Regions from separate parts of the Mangrovibacillus cuniculi genome, predicted to be linked through region 1. Evidence: riboswitches for the same ligand, from Rfam matches in the RefSeq annotation. Region 1 holds a riboswitch; each other region holds the start of a gene.
What was found. Region 1 has a riboswitch for thiamine pyrophosphate ahead of G8O30_RS00295 (Ykof family thiamine-binding protein). Riboswitches for the same ligand answer to the same signal wherever they lie in the genome.
Positions count from the first base shown of each region.

Region 2: it holds a riboswitch for thiamine pyrophosphate, as region 1 does, so the genes downstream of both, thiW (energy coupling factor transporter S component ThiW) here and G8O30_RS00295 (Ykof family thiamine-binding protein) in region 1, are expected to answer to the same signal.
Region 3: it holds a riboswitch for thiamine pyrophosphate, as region 1 does, so the genes downstream of both, thiT (energy-coupled thiamine transporter ThiT) here and G8O30_RS00295 (Ykof family thiamine-binding protein) in region 1, are expected to answer to the same signal.
Region 4: it holds a riboswitch for thiamine pyrophosphate, as region 1 does, so the genes downstream of both, G8O30_RS02725 (ABC transporter substrate-binding protein) here and G8O30_RS00295 (Ykof family thiamine-binding protein) in region 1, are expected to answer to the same signal.

Region 1 covers NZ_CP049742.1:61,201-66,358, reverse strand. Annotated here, with positions in the region: gene G8O30_RS00300 (DUF2200 domain-containing protein) at 1-311, opposite strand, end outside; TPP riboswitch at 561-666, shown strand; gene G8O30_RS00295 (Ykof family thiamine-binding protein) at 792-1,433, shown strand; gene G8O30_RS00290 (ECF transporter S component) at 1,423-2,016, shown strand; gene G8O30_RS00285 (ABC transporter ATP-binding protein) at 2,006-3,490, shown strand; gene G8O30_RS00280 (energy-coupling factor transporter transmembrane component T family protein) at 3,465-4,211, shown strand; gene G8O30_RS00275 (glycoside hydrolase family 30 protein) at 4,292-5,158, opposite strand, start outside.
Region 2 covers NZ_CP049742.1:2,325,658-2,330,815, reverse strand. Annotated here, with positions in the region: gene G8O30_RS11805 (helix-turn-helix domain-containing protein) at 1-1,151, opposite strand, end outside; gene G8O30_RS11800 (hypothetical protein) at 1,512-2,006, shown strand; gene thiW (energy coupling factor transporter S component ThiW) at 2,050-2,544, opposite strand; TPP riboswitch at 2,717-2,818, opposite strand; gene G8O30_RS11790 (hypothetical protein) at 2,887-3,084, shown strand; gene G8O30_RS11785 (S8 family serine peptidase) at 3,905-5,158, opposite strand, start outside.
Region 3 covers NZ_CP049742.1:2,700,545-2,705,702, forward strand. Annotated here, with positions in the region: gene yyaC (spore protease YyaC) at 1-564, shown strand, start outside; gene G8O30_RS13620 (DUF554 domain-containing protein) at 636-1,343, opposite strand; gene G8O30_RS13625 (ParB/RepB/Spo0J family partition protein) at 1,361-2,209, opposite strand; gene G8O30_RS13630 (ParA family protein) at 2,202-2,963, opposite strand; gene thiT (energy-coupled thiamine transporter ThiT) at 3,269-3,850, opposite strand; TPP riboswitch at 3,912-4,013, opposite strand; gene noc (nucleoid occlusion protein) at 4,106-4,996, opposite strand; gene rsmG (16S rRNA (guanine(527)-N(7))-methyltransferase RsmG) at 5,117-5,158, opposite strand, start outside.
Region 4 covers NZ_CP049742.1:527,120-532,277, forward strand. Annotated here, with positions in the region: gene G8O30_RS02710 (ATP-binding protein) at 1-1,238, shown strand, start outside; gene G8O30_RS02715 (aminoglycoside phosphotransferase family protein) at 1,383-2,153, shown strand; gene G8O30_RS02720 (YjcZ family sporulation protein) at 2,220-2,330, shown strand; TPP riboswitch at 2,450-2,559, shown strand; gene G8O30_RS02725 (ABC transporter substrate-binding protein) at 2,657-3,643, shown strand; gene G8O30_RS02730 (thiamine-binding protein) at 3,643-3,933, shown strand; gene G8O30_RS02735 (ABC transporter permease) at 3,933-4,709, shown strand; gene G8O30_RS02740 (ABC transporter ATP-binding protein) at 4,693-5,158, shown strand, end outside.

The DNA of each region.
Region 1 (5,158 bases):
AATTCATCAATTAACTTGTCCAGATAACGAATTTCTCGCATTATTGGCTCTTCAATATCTTCTACTCGAACTCCACAAACCACACCTTTTACTAATGCTCTTGCAGGATTCATATTTGGCGCTGTCTCAAAGAACGTCTCAAAGTCTTTCTTCTCTGCCAACACTTCTGCCAACTGCTCTTCCGTGTAACCTGTTAACCAGTAGATAATTTCATCGACTTCTTCTTTTGTTCGTCCTTTTCTTTCTGCTTTGGAAATGTAATGAGGATAGACACTTGCAAAACTCATGGTGTAAATTTTATGTTTCGTCATGAAATTTTTCTCCCTCTCTAATTATCAAAATTGGTATAACCATTCTTAAGGCCATTACCTCTACAAACTCACATAACAATCATTTAACTTTTATCATTCTCAGAAAAATTTCAAAGATCTAACCAGCGTCATACTTACTCTCATCTTACAAAAAACAACCTCATTAAATCAATTCGTGATTAGTACACCCCTTTACAAACTACTTGTACCAAATGTACAATGACTTAGAAAACGATTAACAACTGCATACTTGTGCACTAGGGGAGCTCCATTACGGGGCTGAGATAGGTTCGTGCCTAGACCCTTAAGACCCGATCTAGATAATACTAGCGTGGGGAAGTGCAGCGACGACACGAATCGCTTTTACTAGTTTACTAGGCTATTGTCTAGTAGGTTATCTACATATCGTGCTCCGACACTGCATCTTTCTAACAAGGTGCAGTGTTTTTTCGTTTATCTCGAAAGTAGGAGCTGATAGTGATGACAAATCAACCAGTAGTTTGCGGTACTAGCCGTATTGTAGGATGTAATATCTCCCTACATCCAATGACAGACAATTTTTTAAACATTATTTTAGGTACTTTAGAAAAGGTGGATACATCACGAGTATGGATGAAAACAGATGATGTCAGTACATGTATCCGTGGTAAAGCTCATCATGTGTTTGCAACAGCAAAAGCAATCTTGGCTTACGCTTCCACTCATGAAGTACATGTAGCATTCCACGCAACATTTTCCATTGGTTGCCCTGGAGATACAGCAGGTGATGCTTACATGGAGGCAGATGACTCTGTTCCTAATAAGGAGCAAGTGCGTGAAGTAGCTGACTCTATTTATGTAGGAAGCCAGTTTGCTCTTTATCCAATGAATGAACCAAACTATATGGGGCTTATATACGACGCGATCGGTACCGCTACCAAGCATGGAACGTATTCTCAAAGTAAGCATTACGCTTCTCGACTAGATGGGTCTATTGAGGAAGTTTTCCATTCCTTAGAACAAACATTTACAGAAACAAGTGAGAAAACTAGTCATGTTGTGATGACGTTTCATGCCTCTGTCCATAGTCCATCACACAGTGGCAATGAGCTAGAAATACGAGGTAGCGCACATGTTAAGTAAATGGTCTCTTCGTGAAGTAATGGTGATGTCTGCTTTGGCAGTTGTCTTTGCTGTCGTCTATTTATTATTTTTACAAGTTGGAAATGTATTGTTCGGCGTCATGGGACCGATGGGATACGAAGTGATTTTTGGGATTTGGTTTATCGTTTCCATCATTGCCATGTACATTATTCGCAAACCTGGAGCTGCTGTGATTTCGGAGACAATGGCAGCCACAATTGAAGTGCTAATTGGTAATGCCATAGGACCGTCCTTAATTTTATCTGGTTTGATTCAAGGGCTCGGGGCAGAAGCTGCTTTTGCGCTAACACGATATCGTAGTTTCTCCACACTTACCCTTATCATGTCTGGTGTAGGTGCAGCTGTATTCAGTTTTGCATGGGGATTTTATGTATCAGGTTTCGCTCAATTAAATCCTTGGCTTCTAGGTAGTATGTTTGCGGTACGCTGCCTATCTGGTGCCCTTCTTGCTGGTTTACTTGGAAAATGGTTAACGGAGAAACTTGCTGATACTGGAGCATTAAATAGCTTCCCAATCGCCAAAGAGAGAAAAAATCGAGGAGGCGGTTCGCATGCCGCATAACGAAATCATAAAGGTTGACAATTTATGTTTCTCCTACGAGGAAGAGAGCCCACCTCTCTTTCCTCCTCTTTCTTTTTCTTTACAAAAAGGTACGATAACACTCTTAAAAGGTCCAAGTGGAAGTGGTAAAAGTACCATTCTACGATGTATAAATGGGCTTTATCCTCGTGGTCATGTAGAAAGTAAACTTGACGGAGAGATAACTGTTTTTGGAAAAAAGGTAGAAGACTATCCTCCAGGTGAACTGGCAAAGCATGTTGGCATGGTTTTTCAAAACCCTCGTCATCAGTGGTGTATGCGAACGATCCGAGAAGAAGTGGCCTTTGGACTAGAGAATATCGGAATACCAAGAGAAGAGATGGATCTTAAAATCGATGAAGTCCTTCGTTTAGTTGGTTTGACACCTTTCGGAAACACTCTGATTGATCAATTATCAGGGGGCTATCAACAACGATTGGCATTAGCTTGTGTTCTTGTTATGGAGCCTAGTATATTACTACTTGATGAACCGACGTCTCAACTTGATCCGTATACACGCAAGAAGTGGATAGATCTGCTGTTACACCTGAAGAACACTCTTGACCTTACTATATTGGTAGTAGAACACAATACACGTGATTGGTTACCGATAAGTGACCAGGTAATTTCTATAGGTCAGCAGTCACCTGATTCCCAAGTTACCTTTTCCCCTTCCTTGAGAAAAAGAAGCATAGGAGACGAGATCATACGGTTGGAAAGAGTAGACTTTCGTTATCATAAAAAAGCTCCGTTACGTATCAAAGATATCAGTGCCTCCGCCAAAAAAGGAGAACGTATTGCAATAATCGGGGCAAACGGTTCTGGAAAGAGTACTGTATTGTCCCTTCTCGCAGGTTTGAGGAGACCAACAAAAGGAGATTGCTACTTAGAATTAAAAGGTTATCAAAAGTGGAAAGAAACAATACTTCATGAGCGGTTAGGATTTGTTTTTCAAAATCCTGATTGGCAATTTGTTGAGGACACTGTTTTAGAAGATGCACTTGTATCTGTTGCTACTAACCCAACATTAGTAGAAAAAGGAAAAGAGTATTTGAAAAACTTTGGGCTTGGTGAAATGTTTTACCACCACCCTTTGTCTTTAAGCGAAGGTCAGAAAAAAAGATTAAGCGTTTTAACAGCAATTCTTCCTAATCCCACAGTACTTCTACTGGATGAACCGACGTTTGGTCAAGATGCCAACACAACAGCAATACTCTGGAAAACATTAGAAGAGTATACGGAGGCAGGTGGTACGCTAATTTGTGTCACACATGACATGGAGTGGGTAGATGCATTTTTCGATCGGGTATGGTTAATAGATCAAGGGTCCGTGATTTTTAACGGGGCGCCAAGACAGTTATGGAAGCATAAAGACTTGGTAGAAAAGTGTCACTTACTCCCGCCAAAGGAAAAAAAGGACGGTGATTACCATGCAGAATTATTTGTACCATGTTAACCCTTTGGTGAAAATGGGGATGATAGTTGTTCTTATTTTTTGGCTCACTACTAAATTTTCCATCTATGAACCTCTCATTGTATGCATCTTCGCAATTGGGTTAACTTGGATTTTGGGTAAGATAGATGGAAAACGTTGGTTGTTATCCTTCCTACCCTTCTTGTTCGTTTGTGTAATTTACATATGGAATGCGCTGTTGTTCCCCTCTCAACAATTAAAAACTAGTGGAGAAGTACTGATGGAGTGGGGCTTTGTTATTGTTACGACAAAATCATTAACTTATGCTCTCTCTCTTGGCTTACGGGTGCTAGCGTTTACTAGCTTATCTTTACTTTTTATTCACACCACAAAGCCTGAAAATCTAATTTTGAGTATGGTACAGCACGGGAAATTATCTCCCAAAATAGCTTATAGCATTCTTGCAGGCTATCAGTTTCTCCCTTCCATGAAAGAGGAATTCTTTTTGATTCAACAAGCAAATATGGTAAGAGGTGTTCCTAAAGCGCGCTCTATACGAGGTAAAATCTTAGAGATGAAGAGATACGCCATTCCAATGATGGCAAATGCCATAAGAAAAGCAGAACAGACTGCTTTTGCTATGGAAGCACGTGGATTTACTGGAAATCGAGAAGGACGAACGTATTACCATTGGGTACCTTTTAGCTGGAGAGATCCGTTGTTTGTAGCACTACTCACTATTCCGATTGTAGTTAGTTTGTAAATGGTGAAATTAGTATGTATTTCTAGAAATTAAAAAGAACAAACTCCCCTGAGTTTGTTCTTTTTTACTCTCTTGAACTCTTATTCTATAATACCTGTCAAAATTGTATTCGCAGCAATAGTAAACTCTGCAACCTGTCCTTTCCATCTTAGAGCAACAGGCATATCTTCCTTAGTGCGATTGAGTGCAACAAGTACTATCTCCCCTGTGGGATTCTTCATGGCTACTAGTTCCACCTTGTCTGAATACCTGGTAAAAGCAATTCTCTTCGCACCAGGAGCAATATAACGACTAAAATGTCCAATGTAGGAGAATGAAAGGTTTTCTAGTATCGCATCATTCTCCGTATCACACATAATCGGCGCATTACAATAATTCCCCACATGGTTTGGACCACCTTGTTGATCCAAGATAATATTCCAATCAATGAAAGAATTCATTCCCGCATTGATATTCCCAATAATGTCGTGCGCGTACATTTGAGCATATTGCAATTGGCTTGCATCTGCAAATCTACTATATTCCACACAACCTTCTGTGAAATAAAGCTTCTTATTCGGGAATCGTTCTCTCACTAATTGGATTGCCTCAAAGTGATCGCCAGAATACCAGTGAAAGGCTACTCCATCTACCATTTTATCCGTCTCTTCATCTATAATAGCAGCCGCTCTTTCATACATTCTTTCTTTATTATGATCCCAAATAAACACTTGAATATCTTGCATTCCATTCTTTTGAAACGCAGGGTAAAGATAGTCTCGTAAAAATACTTTCTCTTCTTCTGCAGTATAAAGACAAGAATCCCACGTTTGCCTTGCATTTGGTTCGTTTTGAATCGTCATCATCTTAATAGGGAACCCACGTTTTTGATACTCTTTAATATAATGAGCAATATACTCCGCCCAAAATGCTCGGTATTCTGGCTTCAGAGAACCTCCATCAACACG
Region 2 (5,158 bases), 870 kb from region 1:
TCCATTTCAACAATTTTTGACTCTTCAAAGTCTCGAGTACTCTGTAGAAAAGGAAGATGCTTGTTCTCTAAGTATTCATAATACTTCTTTTCAGGCATAGTTAATTGAAATTTTAGTCTTTGTGCATACATAGAAAGTTGCTCAAATTTATTCAATTTAATGTCTTCGATTAATTCTTCAATTTTAATTAGTAATAAATCTTTATCTCTACCAATTTTTATATAAACATTTATCATGGAGAGTTTACTCCAGATAAAGGTAATATCTGATGCTTCTAAATCTTTGGCAATCTTTTCGAATTTAATAAGAGCTTCTTCATATTCTTTCTTTTCCAATAATGTTAACCCATAATTATATAAGGTTTGATAATATAAATTTCTTTTTCCTAACATACGTAGATTTCTTAAAATATTTGTGTATATGGAAGATGCCTCATCTAACAAGCCAGTGTTAGTATAAGTAATGCCTAAAACTATCTTAGCACTAATTAACTTCATAATATTTAGTTCTTCTTGGAATATAGGAATGCACTTATTCATATAAGTTATTGCTCTTTTAAAATCACATAGTAAACTGCAGCAATAACCAAGTTGAAATAAGTAATCTTGTTCGTATGTAGAATAGATATATTTATTATTATTTTCCAAATATTCTAAAGCTTTTGTAGGTTCATTATTCTTAACTAAATTTCTAGAGTAACCAATAACGTATAAACACTGTTCATCCTTATCCATATTTTTAAACAATTTTTCAAGAAAATCCTGAATCTCTATAGCCTTCTGTACATCGTTTATATAATTGTAATACCACATCATAACAATTTCGTACAGAAATAGTAATTTAGAACTTGAACAATAGTCTTTATTAGGTTTAAGAGATGCGTAATAATATTTAATTTTTTCCTCGTCTAAGTATCGAATAGCATTCAACAAGGAGTGTAGTTCTTTTTCAAGTCCAATAAGCTTTTCTTGTTCTTCTTCCAGTTCTATGCCTAATCTCTCGAATAGTAAACTTAAAGTCTCCTCATTGCCCTCATAAGAATCATTTTCTATTTTACTTAGATGTGATACGGAGCAGATCTCCCTACAAAGTTCATTCTGTGTCATACCAGCTTTTAAACGATAATATTTTACTACTGATCCTAATCCCATTAAACACACTTCCTACCATAGTGAGATTACCTTTCATTTTATCATAGTACAGTGGTAAAAGACGATAATTGTTTCCATAAAAGTTGTAGGTACCTTTAAGTATAAACAATTCTGACAAAAATACTATTGGGAAAATTGTCATGGTTTTTTAGTTGCTCTACTCACACCTAGCAGGTAATTAGACCTTATTCTTGGTAATTATACATGAAATTACTTTTCCTTGGGAAACAATACGCAATTTTCTCGATGTTTTTAGTCATATATTTTCCCAATAAAATTTATCAGGATTCTATGGTAAGGTGGTCTTACAAGTAATTGGTTACCGAATCTTAATTCAAGTGGAGAGGAGAATAGGAAGAAATGGCTATCGACTTTACGTATTACGCTAACCTACGTTCAACTTCTTGCAGTGAAGAAAGTCTAGAAAACTTTTTATCTAACGAAGAAATCAGTCAAGTAGAGGAGACGTGTCAGTTTGAACTAGTCTCCAAAGTTATCTTAGAATTTTATATAGAGTTATTTTTAGAACAAACAAGAGGTCTTAATAATCTAGCATCGTGTTCAAATTGCTTAGGAAAGTCCGTCAGCAAATTGAGTGGAAACTTATACGAGATTGTGACTCCAGCCGTCATTTACTTTTTACAAGAGTTAGTTGAAAATAATCGACTAGTTGGTAATACGTGTGAGGAGAGATATCAATATTTTATCGAGAACTTTTACGCTGGGAAGAGATTTCACTTCGCCTTTTTTGAACGAAATCCAGTTATAAGAGAGAAAGTAGTTACGTTGCTCTCTATGGAGCTTAGTGGGAATAAGTCCTTTTTGTATGAAGATAGTGGGATCGAATCAGCATGATAAAAGCCGTTAGAAAGGAAGTTCCTTATCTAACGGCTTTTATTTATCTAGTAAGTTCTTGGTTCGTCACTTGGTTTAAAGGTACTTTCCTCAGTATTAATCCACCGATCGCAGAACCTACTAAGCTTGAAAGGAAGAACGCTGGTAAGAAAAAGAATACACCAAACTTACTACCCATAAAAATTGCTGCATAAGGAACTGCTAAAAGAGATGCGATAATACCAGTACCAATAACTTCTCCCAATATGGTCCAGCGGAGTTTATTTGTTTTCCAATAAACAAATCCAGCTAGTAAAGCTCCAATCATGCCACCTGGAAAAGCTAAGAGAGAACCAGTTCCTGTTAAGAGTCTTACAAGTCCAGTGACAAAAGCAGTTAGTACTGCACCAACTGGGCCTAATGTTACAGCTGCTATGACATTCACAGCATGCTGTATTGGGAAAATTCTTGCGACTCCTGTGGGGATGGAGACAAATGATGCTCCGATGACTGCGATGGCTACTAACATTGCCATTAGGGTTAACTTTCTAGTATTCATGTTTTTTCCTCCTTTTTGATTTGTTGTTACCGTGACTCGGTTAACGTTCATCGAGTTAGTAAGAGACTCCATTAAGATGGGAACACATCACGTGGTCAACATGGAGTTGTTACCGGTCACGTAACAAATAAACGCCACTTCTCCTAAAGAAGAGTGGCGTTAGCATCAAAAAGAAGTGCTTCCGCCACTTCCCTACGCTGGTATCAACCAGATCAGGTTCAAAGGGTCCAAACCGAAGTTTGTCTCAGCCGTAAGGGCTCCCCTAGTGGACGATTAATTATCCATATCATACCATGAATTATTTCTTTTTTGTGCGTAGACTGCATATTTTACATGGGGGTGATGAATATGTTTGGTTTCCTGAAGAAGAAAAAAAAGGATGCGAAGTACTACTTAACAGAAGAAGATAAAGAAGAACTAGCCAGGTTATTTGATAGGACGGATAAGGCAGAAACGTTACGAGAATTGAGGTATGTTAGGAAGGACTTGAAGCAGTTAGTAAAGAAGATTGAAGCGCAAACAAAAGAATTGGAGAAATAGATGGATGCCAGTGGAGAGGGACTCTGCTGGTTTTTTTGTGAGGAGTTGTGTAAGAGTAGTGATTTTTATTGTAAAGAATTCTTAAACTTGTCTTGGTAGTGGAAGTTGAAGTTGAGAAGAGAATAGGAGCGTTCTATCCACATCTCGTGAGTGGAAATGGGAGCTGAGAAGAGAATAGGAGCGTTCTATCCTCCTCTCGGCAGTGGAAATGGGAGTTGAGAAGAGAATAGAGACGTTCTATACACATCTCGTGAGTGGAAATGGGTGCTGAGAAGAGAATAGGAGCGTTCTATACTCATCTCGGGAGTAGAAATGGGAGTTGAGAAGAGAATAGGAGCGTTCTATACTTATCTCGGCAGTGGGAATGGGAGCTGAGGAGAGAATAGGGGCGTCTAAAACTCATGAAGGAGCGGAAAAATCAATCTTAGGAGATAATAAGAGTGTCTAAAACTCATGAAGGAGCAAGAAAATCGATCGTAGGAGAGAATAAAAGCGTCTAAAACCCATGAAGAAGCGAGAAAATCCATCTTAGGAGAGAATAAGAGCGTCTAAAACTCATGAAGGAGCGGAAAAATCGATCGTAGGAGAGAATAAGAGCGTCTAAAACTCATGAAGAAGCGAGAAAATCGATCGTAGGAGAGAATAAGAGTGTCTAAAACTCATGAAGGAGCGAGAAAATCCATCGTAGGAGAGAATAAGAGCATCTTAAACTCACCAAGAAGCGAGAAATCCAAGCGAAAGAGAGAATAACCCTCTTGAAAACATAGAAAAAACCACCCCAAGGCAGCCGCAGCTACCCCGGAGTAGTCTAATTATCTACTTATTCATATAAGAAGTTTCCACCACTTAGGGAAGTAACTCCTTTATACGTAGCATAAGCATACACATTGTAGTATTTACCCTTTTCTAACTTAACGCCATTAGTAAGCGTTCCATCCCACTCAAACCCTTGGAATCCTTCACTAACATTTTCAAATACACCAACGTCTCCTAGGTAAGCAACTGGAGAACCAGCTGCGTTAGATGAATAGACGAACCATTCTACTGTTTCCGCACCATTAGGGAAATAGCCGCTAAGCTCAAGACTACCATCCGCATTTACAGCAACACCAACTGAAGATACACGAGGATAATCAGGCTCTTTTACAAATAAAATAGTAGGAAGATCATACGTGCTCTCACCGTCAGATACGACGATCGTTCCTTCATAGTAACCAGGAGCTAGTTTACTAGCATCAACCTGCACGTTTAGGTTAACCTTTTGAGATTTACCAGCATTTACTTTTAAGTTATTACTTGCTTTAACTTTGATAGCAGAAGGCTCACCGTCAAACTTCACATCGAACGTATACGTTTTACGCTCATTTGATAGATTCTTCAACTCAAAGTGTTGTTTCTCCACTTGTTTACCTTTGTTCTTGCTAAACACTCCATAAGAATGGCTACCAGGAGTTACTAGAGTAGTAGTATTAATTGCATCTAATGGACGAATACTTCCTGCACCTTGCGTGTTGTGAGGATACTCGTTACCTTCTGCATCTACTAAATTCACAGCAGTATTCATTAACGCAGCTTTCACATCGTCCACGTTCCAAGTTGGATGAGCTTCTAAAATTAACGCAGCCGCACCAGCAACGTGAGGAGATGCCATACTTGTACCTTGTTTAGAACCGTAGCCATTACCTGGAACTGTACTTACAATATCTACACCAGGAGCAGAAACGTCTGGTTTGATCATCCAAGTATCAACAACTGGACCACGAGAAGAGAAGTCTGCTACTAGCTCAGGTTGTTGACCAGCGTATGGTAAATCTAGTTTTACAGTTGTATTTCCAGCTTTTACATCAGCAACAAGCTTCTGTCCATCTTCTTGAGTTAATTTCACGGTAGGTACTGCCATTCCAGGGATGACAAATGGAATCTGACCTGCAGAACTATTGTAAATAATCGCTGCTACTGCACCAGCATCTTTTGCAGCTTGTGCTTTGTCTACGAACGGAATAGCTCCACGGGAAATTAATGCAACTTTCCCTTTAACATCTTTTCCTTCAAAGTCAGCAGCTTGTCCTAATCC
Region 3 (5,158 bases), 500 kb from region 1:
TACGATGAAGAAAATAGTGGTCAAAAATTGGCTACTTTATTATGGCCACACTTACCGATTACATCGGGCAAGCCAATAGTATTCATCTGCATAGGTACAGACCGTTCTACTGGTGATTCTCTTGGTCCTTTAATTGGATCACTGTTAGAAGATAAGCAAGTAGATCCGTTTTATATTTACGGTACGTTAGAAGACCCTATTCATGCCGTAAATTTAACAGAAAAGTTAGAGCTTATTCAAGCTCTTCATCCGGACGCATTTATTGTAGCAATAGATGCTTGTTTAGGAAGGCTTAAAAGTGTTGGCGGAGTTCAAGTGCTAGAAGGACCTCTAAAACCTGGTGCAGGAGTACAAAAAGAATTACCACCTGTAGGAGACATTCATATTACAGGAATTGTAAATGTTAGCGGGTTTATGGAGTACATGGTACTTCAAAATACTAGATTATTTCTAGTAATGGAGATGGCGAAGTGTATAGCAGATGCCATTTATAAGGTAAGTGCCTTTTCTAAACGATATGATGCTCTTTCAAAAGAATATTTTAATGATGAGAAGAATGCATAAAGATTCCATGAGTTGTTATTTGGCACATAACATAAAACAGCTTCCATTTTTACAGGAAGCTGTTTTATTTCTTAAAATGGCCACATAGACTGTCCTACAGTCAAAAGGACAACCACTATGATACTAGGTAATAAATTTGCAATCCGAATTTGGCTTAGTCCCATAACAGATAGGCCGATAGCCATAATCAAGATACCACCAGTAGCCGTTAAGTTAGCAATAAATACTGCCATCAATTCTTCTGAAACCAACTGATTTATCACATTTGCAAGTAATGCAATGCTACCTTGATATACTACAACCGGTATGAAAGAAAACAATACTCCTATCCCAAGTGTAGAACCTAAGATAATCGAGGTAAAACCATCAATCATCGACTTTGTATAAAGAACCGTGTGATCTTGTCGAATACCGCTATCTAAAGGTCCTAAAATGGCCATAGCTCCAATTACAAAGATTAGTGTTGCTGTAACAAAACCTTCTGCAACAGGTGTTTCTTTCTCACTTTTCATTTTTACTTGCAGCCATTCACCAATAGATTGAAGTTTTAAGTCTAATCGCCACCATTCTCCTAGTACACTACCAATAACTAAAGAGAATATAACAATTAAGAAGTCATTTCCTTCTAATCCCATTTGAATGCCCAGGAGAATAACAGCTAGTCCTAACACCTTCATAACTGTATCTTTCATTTGGTCTGGAATTCTTCTAAAACATAACCCAATCAGTGTACCGACGATGATTGTCGCACCGTTTACTAAAGTTCCTTCTAAAACCATGCGTTGACCTTCTTACTTTATTTTTTTGAAAGGAGTTCTAAGACTCGTTCTAAATCCTCGTTGGAATAGTACTCTATCTCAATCTTCCCTTTATCTTTCTTTTGTTGTTTAATGGAAACTGCTGTTCCAAAATACCCTCTTAACCATTCTTCTTGCTCTTGGATAAAGACATTTTTCTTCTCTGGCTTTTTCGTTGTTTCACGTGAAACATTTTCGTTTAATTGTTGAATGATAGATTCTAATTGTCGTACATTCAATGATTCTTTAATTGTTTTATCTGCTAGAGCTACTAATTGAGTTTTATTTTTCAGACCAACTAAAGCTCGTCCGTGTCCCATAGATAGCTTACCATCATTGATTAGCTGTTGAACTTTATCAGGCAATGTTAATAAACGAAGATGGTTGGTAATGTGTGGTCTACTTTTTCCTAAACGTTTTGCTACCTCTTCTTGTGTTAAAGATAGTTTATCCATCAAAGTTTGATACGCAATCGCTTCTTCAATAGAGGATAGATCTTCACGTTGAAGATTTTCTAACACAGCAAGCTCCATCATTTGCTGCTCGTTCAAATCACGAACAACAACAGGAATTTCTGTTAGCTTAGCTTGTTTAGCCGCACGGAAACGTCTCTCTCCGACGACAATTTCATATCCTTTTCTTCCTTTACGAACGATGATAGGTTGTAAAATACCATGTTCACGAATGGAAGCGGATAGTTCATCTATTGCTTCTTGTTGAAATATCTTTCTAGGTTGGTAAGGATTTGGGCGAAGCTCTTCTAGCGCTAACTTCTCTACTTTTTCTCCCGCTTCCACTTCTGGTGTTTGAAATAATGCGTTGATGCCTTTTCCAAGCCCTCTAGCCATTCGCAACCACCTCTTTTGCTAAGTCTAAGTATACTTCTGCTCCACGTGACCTTGCATCGTAAATAATAATTGGTTCACCATGCGATGGAGCCTCACTTAATCGGACGTTACGAGGAATAATTGTACGATATACTTTATCTTGGAAGTATTTTTTTACTTCTTCTATAACTTGTATGCCTAGGTTTGTTCTTGCATCTAACATAGTTAACAGCACACCTTCAATCATTAGCTCATGATTTAAGTGTTTTTGAACTAAGCGAACAGTGTTTAATAATTGGCTTAAACCCTCCAATGCATAATACTCACATTGAACTGGAATAAGTACTGCGTCAGAAGCTGTTAAAGAGTTAATCGTTAATAAACCTAAAGATGGTGGACAATCAATAATAATATAGTCATATTGGTCTTTTACTTGCTCGATAGACCTTTTTAAGCGAACTTCTCGTGAGATAGTTGGAACAAGTTCAATTTCTGCACCAGCTAATTGAATGGTAGCAGGTACAGCAGATAATCCTGGTACAGCTGTCGGTAAAATAACATCTTTTATCTCTACGTCGTCTACTAATACGTCGTAAATACATTGATGTACATCTCCTTTTTCAATACCAACACCGCTTGTGGCATTTCCTTGAGGATCGACATCAACTAAAAGAACTTTTTTACCTATATGAGCCAAACAAGCTCCTAAATTTACGGAAGTAGTGGTTTTTCCTACTCCGCCTTTCTGATTAGCGATCGAAATGATCTTGCCCATTCTTTTCACCTACCTCTAGTTTCCTTCTAAAATGGCAAGCCTGATTACTATTTTATCAAAAAAATAGAAAAAGAGTGTGAATAAAATGAATTGAGTAGAAAGATTTATCGAATAATGTTAGGAATGAGAGAAAGTATGCCTATTTAGTCAAAATAAAGAGAGAAATAGGAGGATACAAGTAGGAGTGTAAAAAATACGGTTACTCTCCTTTTAAATTTCTTCCCTTGCACACGATACACAATAATTAAAGGTGCTGAAGCGGAATTAATTCCGCTTCAGCACCTTTTAGTCATTTCTATTCACACTTATGCTGCACGGTCAACGAGCTCTTCTGGGATTAGTAGTTGCTTTCTAGTCTTCACCAATAAGTTAATTACTATAAAGCATAGAATGGCAGACCCTAACGCTGTTAATCCGTTCGCGTATAAAGAAAAGATCCACGGAGATAGATTCTCTGGAGCGTATTCTGCAAAATAAACTACGCCAGCGATGAAATGCCAAAAATACCTCGCTACTGTCCCAATCATGACACCTGCTAACACAAATAATATTGCACTGACGTTTTTTTGTTGTAACGATCTAGTAACTCTCTTCGATACAAGTCCAGCAAATCCGATACAAGTGAAAGCAATGAAATACTCAATAATTACTTGAGAAGGAGCTACAATCCACGCTTCACCTAACACAACTTGCAGCGTCCCCCACAAAAATCCTCCTAGAAGCCCAATTCCAACTCCCCTTCTCATAGCCAAAATTAATATGGGCACCATGGCAAAAGAAATAGAGATACTTGGTGAAAGTTTAATGGAAGGTAAAAGGTCTACTAGCAACGCAAAAACCGCCATGATACTTGCTTCCACTAATTTTACTAATTTTCCTGTTTGCATAAAAAAACTCTCCTTTTTTTGTACCAAAAGAGAGAGGGAAAACAGCATGAATTCCAAGTATTCATGCGCTCTTCCACATCCCTACGTTAGCATTAACTAACAGGTTCGAAGGGTCAGAACACATAAGTGTTCACTCTCAGCTTTCGCTCCCCTTGTGGTAACGTATTTTATTCTTTTTTATTTTACCAATTGTAAGAAAAAAGCTCAAAGAAAAGCTGTCGACAAATCATCAACAGCTTTTCCTCTAGTTATCTATTAAGATTTCTTTTTAGGAATTTTAATCGTAAATTGATAATACTCGTCGAATTCCTCTTCTGCAGCATCTAAATTTATTCCACTATCCGTTACCATCGTTAAAGACTGACGTATCGTGTTAACAGCAATACGCATATCCTTACTAAACGCCTTTCGTCTTGCTTTTGATGGTTCTGGATTCTTTTCTAGCATTTTAGATACACGGTCTTCTGTTTGCTTAACATTAAAGGATTTCTCAATAATATCTGCTAACAAAGCAATTTGAAGATCCGGTTTCTTTAAAGGTATTAATGCACGAGCATGTCTTTCTGTAACAAATTTTTGTAAAACTGCATCTTGCACTTCTTTAGGCAGCTTTAATAAACGCAATTTATTCGCAATGGTTGATTGACCCTTCCCAAGTCTTTGTGCCAGTGCTTCCTGCGTTAAGCCATGAAACTTTAATAACTTTTCGTATGCAAATGCTTCTTCAATCGGAGATAACTCTTCCCGTTGAAGGTTTTCAATAAGCGCGACAGAAGCCATCTCTTCTTCAGACATTGTACGCAAAATAGCGGGAACTCTTTCCCATTGAAGCATTTGAACAGCTCGCCATCTTCGTTCTCCAGCGATGAGCTCGTACTGATCTTCTGCAATTTTTTGCAATACAATAGGCTGAATAATACCATGCTGAGAAATTGTTTCCGCTAGCTCAGCTATTTTGCTCTCTTGAAAGACAGTTCGAGGTTGATGACGATTAGGTACAATCTGATGAATAGGTATTTGGTGAACTTCATCTCGTTCCACTTCTACCACTTCTATCGGTTCTGTTTGTTCCACTTCTTGTGTATTTTCTTGAACAGGCTCTTCCTTTTCTGAAACACCGAAGAGTCGAGAAAAAGGACTTTTCATCCTTTTACACCACCTTTGTTGTAACTCCTACATACTATTATTCTCTATTGTACGACAAAATCCTGCTTAACGACTACAAATCTCTTGCATACTTATAGGAAAAATGAAGCAACATTTACATTATTCGATTGGCGTTTTATTAGGAGTACCTGCTTTTCTTGG
Region 4 (5,158 bases), 470 kb from region 1:
ATATTTTGTCTATTTTTGCCAGTCTTTTTGTGTTTCAGATTTGGCTTGAAAGATCTTCCCACATCCGTTATGCCAAAACAAAAGCTATCTTTGGTTTTTCGGCGATATCTATTTTGTGGTGTATGGTTTTTCCTTTAGATAAGTTTGATTCATTCATACTAGATTTACGTCAAGTTCCAATAATAATTGGAAGTTTATATGGTGGTCCTATTGTAGCAGTTGGTCTTTTTCTCTTAACGCTGATAGCAAGATATATATTCTTTGGAGCAGACGGGTATTTAACATTTTTGTTAATGTATTTGTTATTAACTCCCATACTAATTTATTTCTCGAGAAAATTTTTGCAACTTACGTTAAAAAGGAAGATTATTCGATCTACAATGGTATCACTTGGGTTTTCTCTTTTTATTTTAGTCATCATTACATTATTTAACTCAAGTCACTTAGACGCTAACTTGTTATTGAAATTAGTAATATTCCCGCCAGTTTCTATGGGAATGATCATCTACATAGTGGAAATCGTGTTAAACAATTATCATTTACGCCAAGAACTAATAAAATCGGAAAAGTTAGCCGTGATAAGTCACTTAGCTGCTAGTATTTCGCATGAGGTTAGAAACCCATTGACGGCAAGTAGAGGATTTATGCAATTGTTACAACAAGGATATACTTCTCCTGAAAAAATGCGTACGTTTTTAGACATTGCTATTAAAGAATTAGACAGAGCAGAGGGAATAATACAAGATTATTTAACGTTTGCTAAGCCTGCTGAGGATAAAAAAGAAGCAATCAATGTCTCATCAGAAATTAAAAAAATCGTAGAAATCTTGCAACCTCTAGCCAACATGAATTCAGTAGAATTAGATTTTTCACTTGCACCATATATGGTGTTCGGGGAAAGGTCTAAATTTAAGCAATGTGTAATAAATGTTGCGAAAAATGCCATTGAAGCAATGCCTGAAGGTGGGAAGTTAAGCTTACATATTGAACGAAAAGGGGACTATGTCTACCTAAATGTTAGTGATACGGGGGTAGGAATGACGAAAGAGCAAGTGGATCGTTTAGGAGAACCATTCTTTACTACGAGAGAAAAAGGAACCGGACTTGGAATGATGGTTGTTTATAGTATCGTGGATTCCTTTGGTGGTAAGGTAAAAGTAAAAAGCGAAAAAGGTTTAGGCACTACGTTCACCATTTTGCTACCGATGTACAAAAATGCTGTTGAAGTTATTGGATAAAGCTAACATGGATTGTTTACATCTAATGTTAGCTTTTTTGTTAGGTGTTTTTTAGCAATGTGCTCTCGGTTTAAGTTGATTCCAGCACTTTGATACATGATTAATCCCTCTTTACACACACTAGAGGTATAGAGGTGATAGGGCGTGGAAACAGCTATCCGTAAGTATTATATGAGTAGACAAATATGGGAAAAAGAACGATTTTGGGCGAGTAATCTTAATAAACTTCACTTTCCTACTGCACGTATTATTTGTTCTTCTTCAGACCCATCTGAATTATGGATAGATTTTGAATGGGTAGATGGAAGAAGTAGCACCTTAGAAGATGTGGATTCGATTTATGCTGTTTTACAGACATTTTCTTCTTTAGGCACGAAAATTATAAAAGAATTTCCGATTCCAAATTATATCGTTAGACAAGAGAAATGGACGTTGGAAGATTGGTTAAAGGAATACCTACTACTTTTCCAGTCAAATTCAACGTTTTGGGATATGTACACGTATCAATGGAATCATCAACAATATGGCGTCATTCATCGAGACCCTCATTATTTCAATTGGATTGTTAGCAAAGATACTATTTTCTTACTCGACTTTGGTTTAGTGAGCTATGGACCTATACTTTATGATATTGCATATGTTTGGGTAAACGAATGTAAGAAGAACGCTTATCAAGAAGAGAAAGCAATACTGCTTCGGGAATGGGTAATGAAAAGCATCCCTAGTCAATCGTTTGTTTTCTTCTGTCTTTTCTTTTCAATCATGAAAAACTACGCGGATTATTACCAAGGAAAAGAAGATTGGAAGGCGCAAAATCGTTGTAAAGAGTGGATTGACTCAGAAGTAATTCATGGACTAATTAACGAATGTGTAAAGTTTCATAGTAACAATGGGGATAAGTCCATACACTATTGAGCCATCTGAATAAAGTATAAATGTGAGGTAAAGCTCACGGCAATACTCATTCGGAGGTGATTGCTCATGTGTTTCGGTTACGGTTACGGTTGTGGAAATAACTACGGTTCAACTTTCGTATTAATCGTTGTTCTTTTCATCCTTTTAATTATCGTTGGAGCAGCTTACCTAGACTAATAAAGTCTACCTTTTAAAGTATGCGAGAGAATTTCTGCAGAAAACGGGATAGTCCTATGGGCTATCCTTTTTTCTTTACGAAATCATTACTTTATGGGATACTGAAAAAAAATAATAAGAACGATGTGTGGGGGAACTGGTGATGCCAGTTGAGATCATGTCCGAGAGACGGAGACCCTTAGAACCTGATCTGGCTAAGACCAGCGTAGGGAACATATGTTAATTACCTCATACATATGCGCCCAAATGGTTTTGGGCGCTTTTTCGTTTGCCCATATTAAGTGAGGAAAACCATTTGTAGCGAACGTTCGAACAGGAGGAGAAAGATGAAAAGAAAGTTTTTTTCTGTAATTACCATTGCAAGCGCTATTTTAGTGGGTGCTTGTGGAAACCAAGCAAGTCAGGAAGATAACAAAGTAACAGTAGTCTTAGATTGGACCCCAAATACGAATCACACAGGATTATATGTTGCAGAAGCGGAAGGCTACTTTGAGCAGCAAGGGCTAGAAGTGGACATCATGTTACCAGGAGAAGCAGGAGCAGAGGCGCTAGTAGCATCTGGAAAAGCAGATTTCGGTATTAGTTATCAAGAAAACGTCACGTTATCCAGAACTGAAGACATACCTGTTGTCTCAGTTGCTGCGATTATTCAGCATAATACGTCAGGTTTTGCTTCACCTGTAGATAAAAATATTACGTCACCTAAAGATTTTGAAGGTAAACGATACGGTGGATTCGGAGCTCCGGTAGAAGAAGCGGTGTTAGGCGCTGTGATGAAGCAAGATGGCGTAGACGTGTCTAAAGTCGAAAATATTAACATCGGAAATGCAGATTATTTTACAGCAGTTAAGAGAGATATTGACTTTTCATGGATCTTCTATGGATGGACTGGAATCGAAGCAGAACTCCGAGGCGAACCAGTTAACATGCTGTATTTAACAGATTTCTCGGATAATCTGGACTACTACACGCCAGTAATTATTACGAGTGAAGATAAGGTGAAAGAAGAACCAGAGCAAATTGAAAAATTCTTATCAGCAACAGCAGCGGGGTATAATTTCGCAATGGAAAATCCAGAAGACGCTGCTCAGCACTTAATTGATGCAGTACCTGACTTAAATGAAGAACTAGTAAAAGCAAGTCAGAAATGGTTAGCGAATGAGTATGCTCGTGATGCAGAGTATTGGGGGCAGCAAAAAGAAACTGTTTGGACTAACTACGCTAATTGGATGAAAGAAAACGAGTTATTAACTGGAGAATTTATTGCGGAGGAAGCCTTTACAAATGACTTTCTTCCTAAGGAGGCACAATAATGGCTAACTCATTAGTTTCGGTACAAATTATTCCCAAAACACCTAATGGAAAGGACGTTATTCCATTTGTGGATGAAGCAATAACACTGATTCATGAATCTGGTTTACCATATCAAGTGAATCCTTTAGATACAACCATAGAAGGGGAAATGACAGAGGTATTATCACTTGTGGAAAGAATGAATGAAAAAATGGTAGAGCTAGGCTGTCATAATGTCATTACACAAATGAAAATACTGTATCAACCTACTGGCATAACCCTATCCACGTTAACGGAGAAGTACCGTTAATGAAAAAGTGGTTATCCACTTATGGAATATCCCTAGCTTTACTAATTGCTCTTTTAATGCTTTGGGAAGGTGCAACAGTTCTATTTTCTATTGAAAAGTGGCTGTTGCCTAGCCCAAGTATGATTGTACAAACTGGCATCACAGTATTTCCAGATCTATATGAGCACATAGAATCTACCCTTTTCTTATCTATTGTTGGGTTGCTTTTAGGCAGTATAATTGGCATCCTTACAGCAAGTATCATTCATTATTGGCCAATACTAGACAAGGTTATGATGCCTTATTTAGTTGTTTCGCAAAACATTCCGATAATTGTTCTTGCCCCTTTATTAGTGATTTGGCTTGGTTTTGGAGCCCTTCCTAAAATTATTGTTATTTCTTTAGTTTGTTTTTTCCCAGTTACTATTTCATTTTTAAGTGGCCTACGTGAAACCCCTTCGTCTTATGTGACGTTTATGAAGATGTCTGGTGGAACAAAAAAACAGTTATTTTGGAAAGTGGAAACGCCGTTTGCTTTACCCTCCTTGTTTTCAGGGCTGCGTATAGCTGCTACCTACAGTGTAATGGGTGCAGTCATCTCAGAGTGGCTTGGAGCTCAAAGAGGAATTGGTGTGTTTATGACTTTAGCATCAGCAAATTTTAGAACTGACCGAGTCTTTGTTGCCATAGTAGTGGTGGTTATCATTAGTTTGTTTTACGTCTCTCTGATTAAGTGGGTAGAATCCTTCTGGGCAAGAAAAACTGGAAGGGGGAAGACAGATGTTACGAGTCGATAGTATATCGTTTTCGTTTAGTAAAAAGGAAATTTTACATGATATTACGTTTACTGCTGAAAAAGATAAGGTTACGTGCATAGTTGGGCCTTCCGGTAGTGGGAAGAGTACGTTGTTTGAGATAATAGGTGGATTGCTCTCTCCAAACAGTGGAGATGTTCTATTGGAAGGAGCTTCGATTGTAGGAGAAAAAGGGAACATCGCTTTTATGCCCCAAGAGTCTACCTTGTTTCCTTGGCGAACAATAATGCAAAATATTACCCTTCCTATGGAGCTAAGTGGGACACCCATAAATGAAAAAGATATTCTAGGTTATTTAAGAAGGGCTGGTTTAGAAGAGTACGCTTTTGCCTTTCCAAACCAACTCTCAGGAGGCATGAAGCAAAGAGTTTCTTTTATCCGAGCACTAGTTTCTAATATTCCACTTTTGCTTTTAGATGAACCGTTTTCTG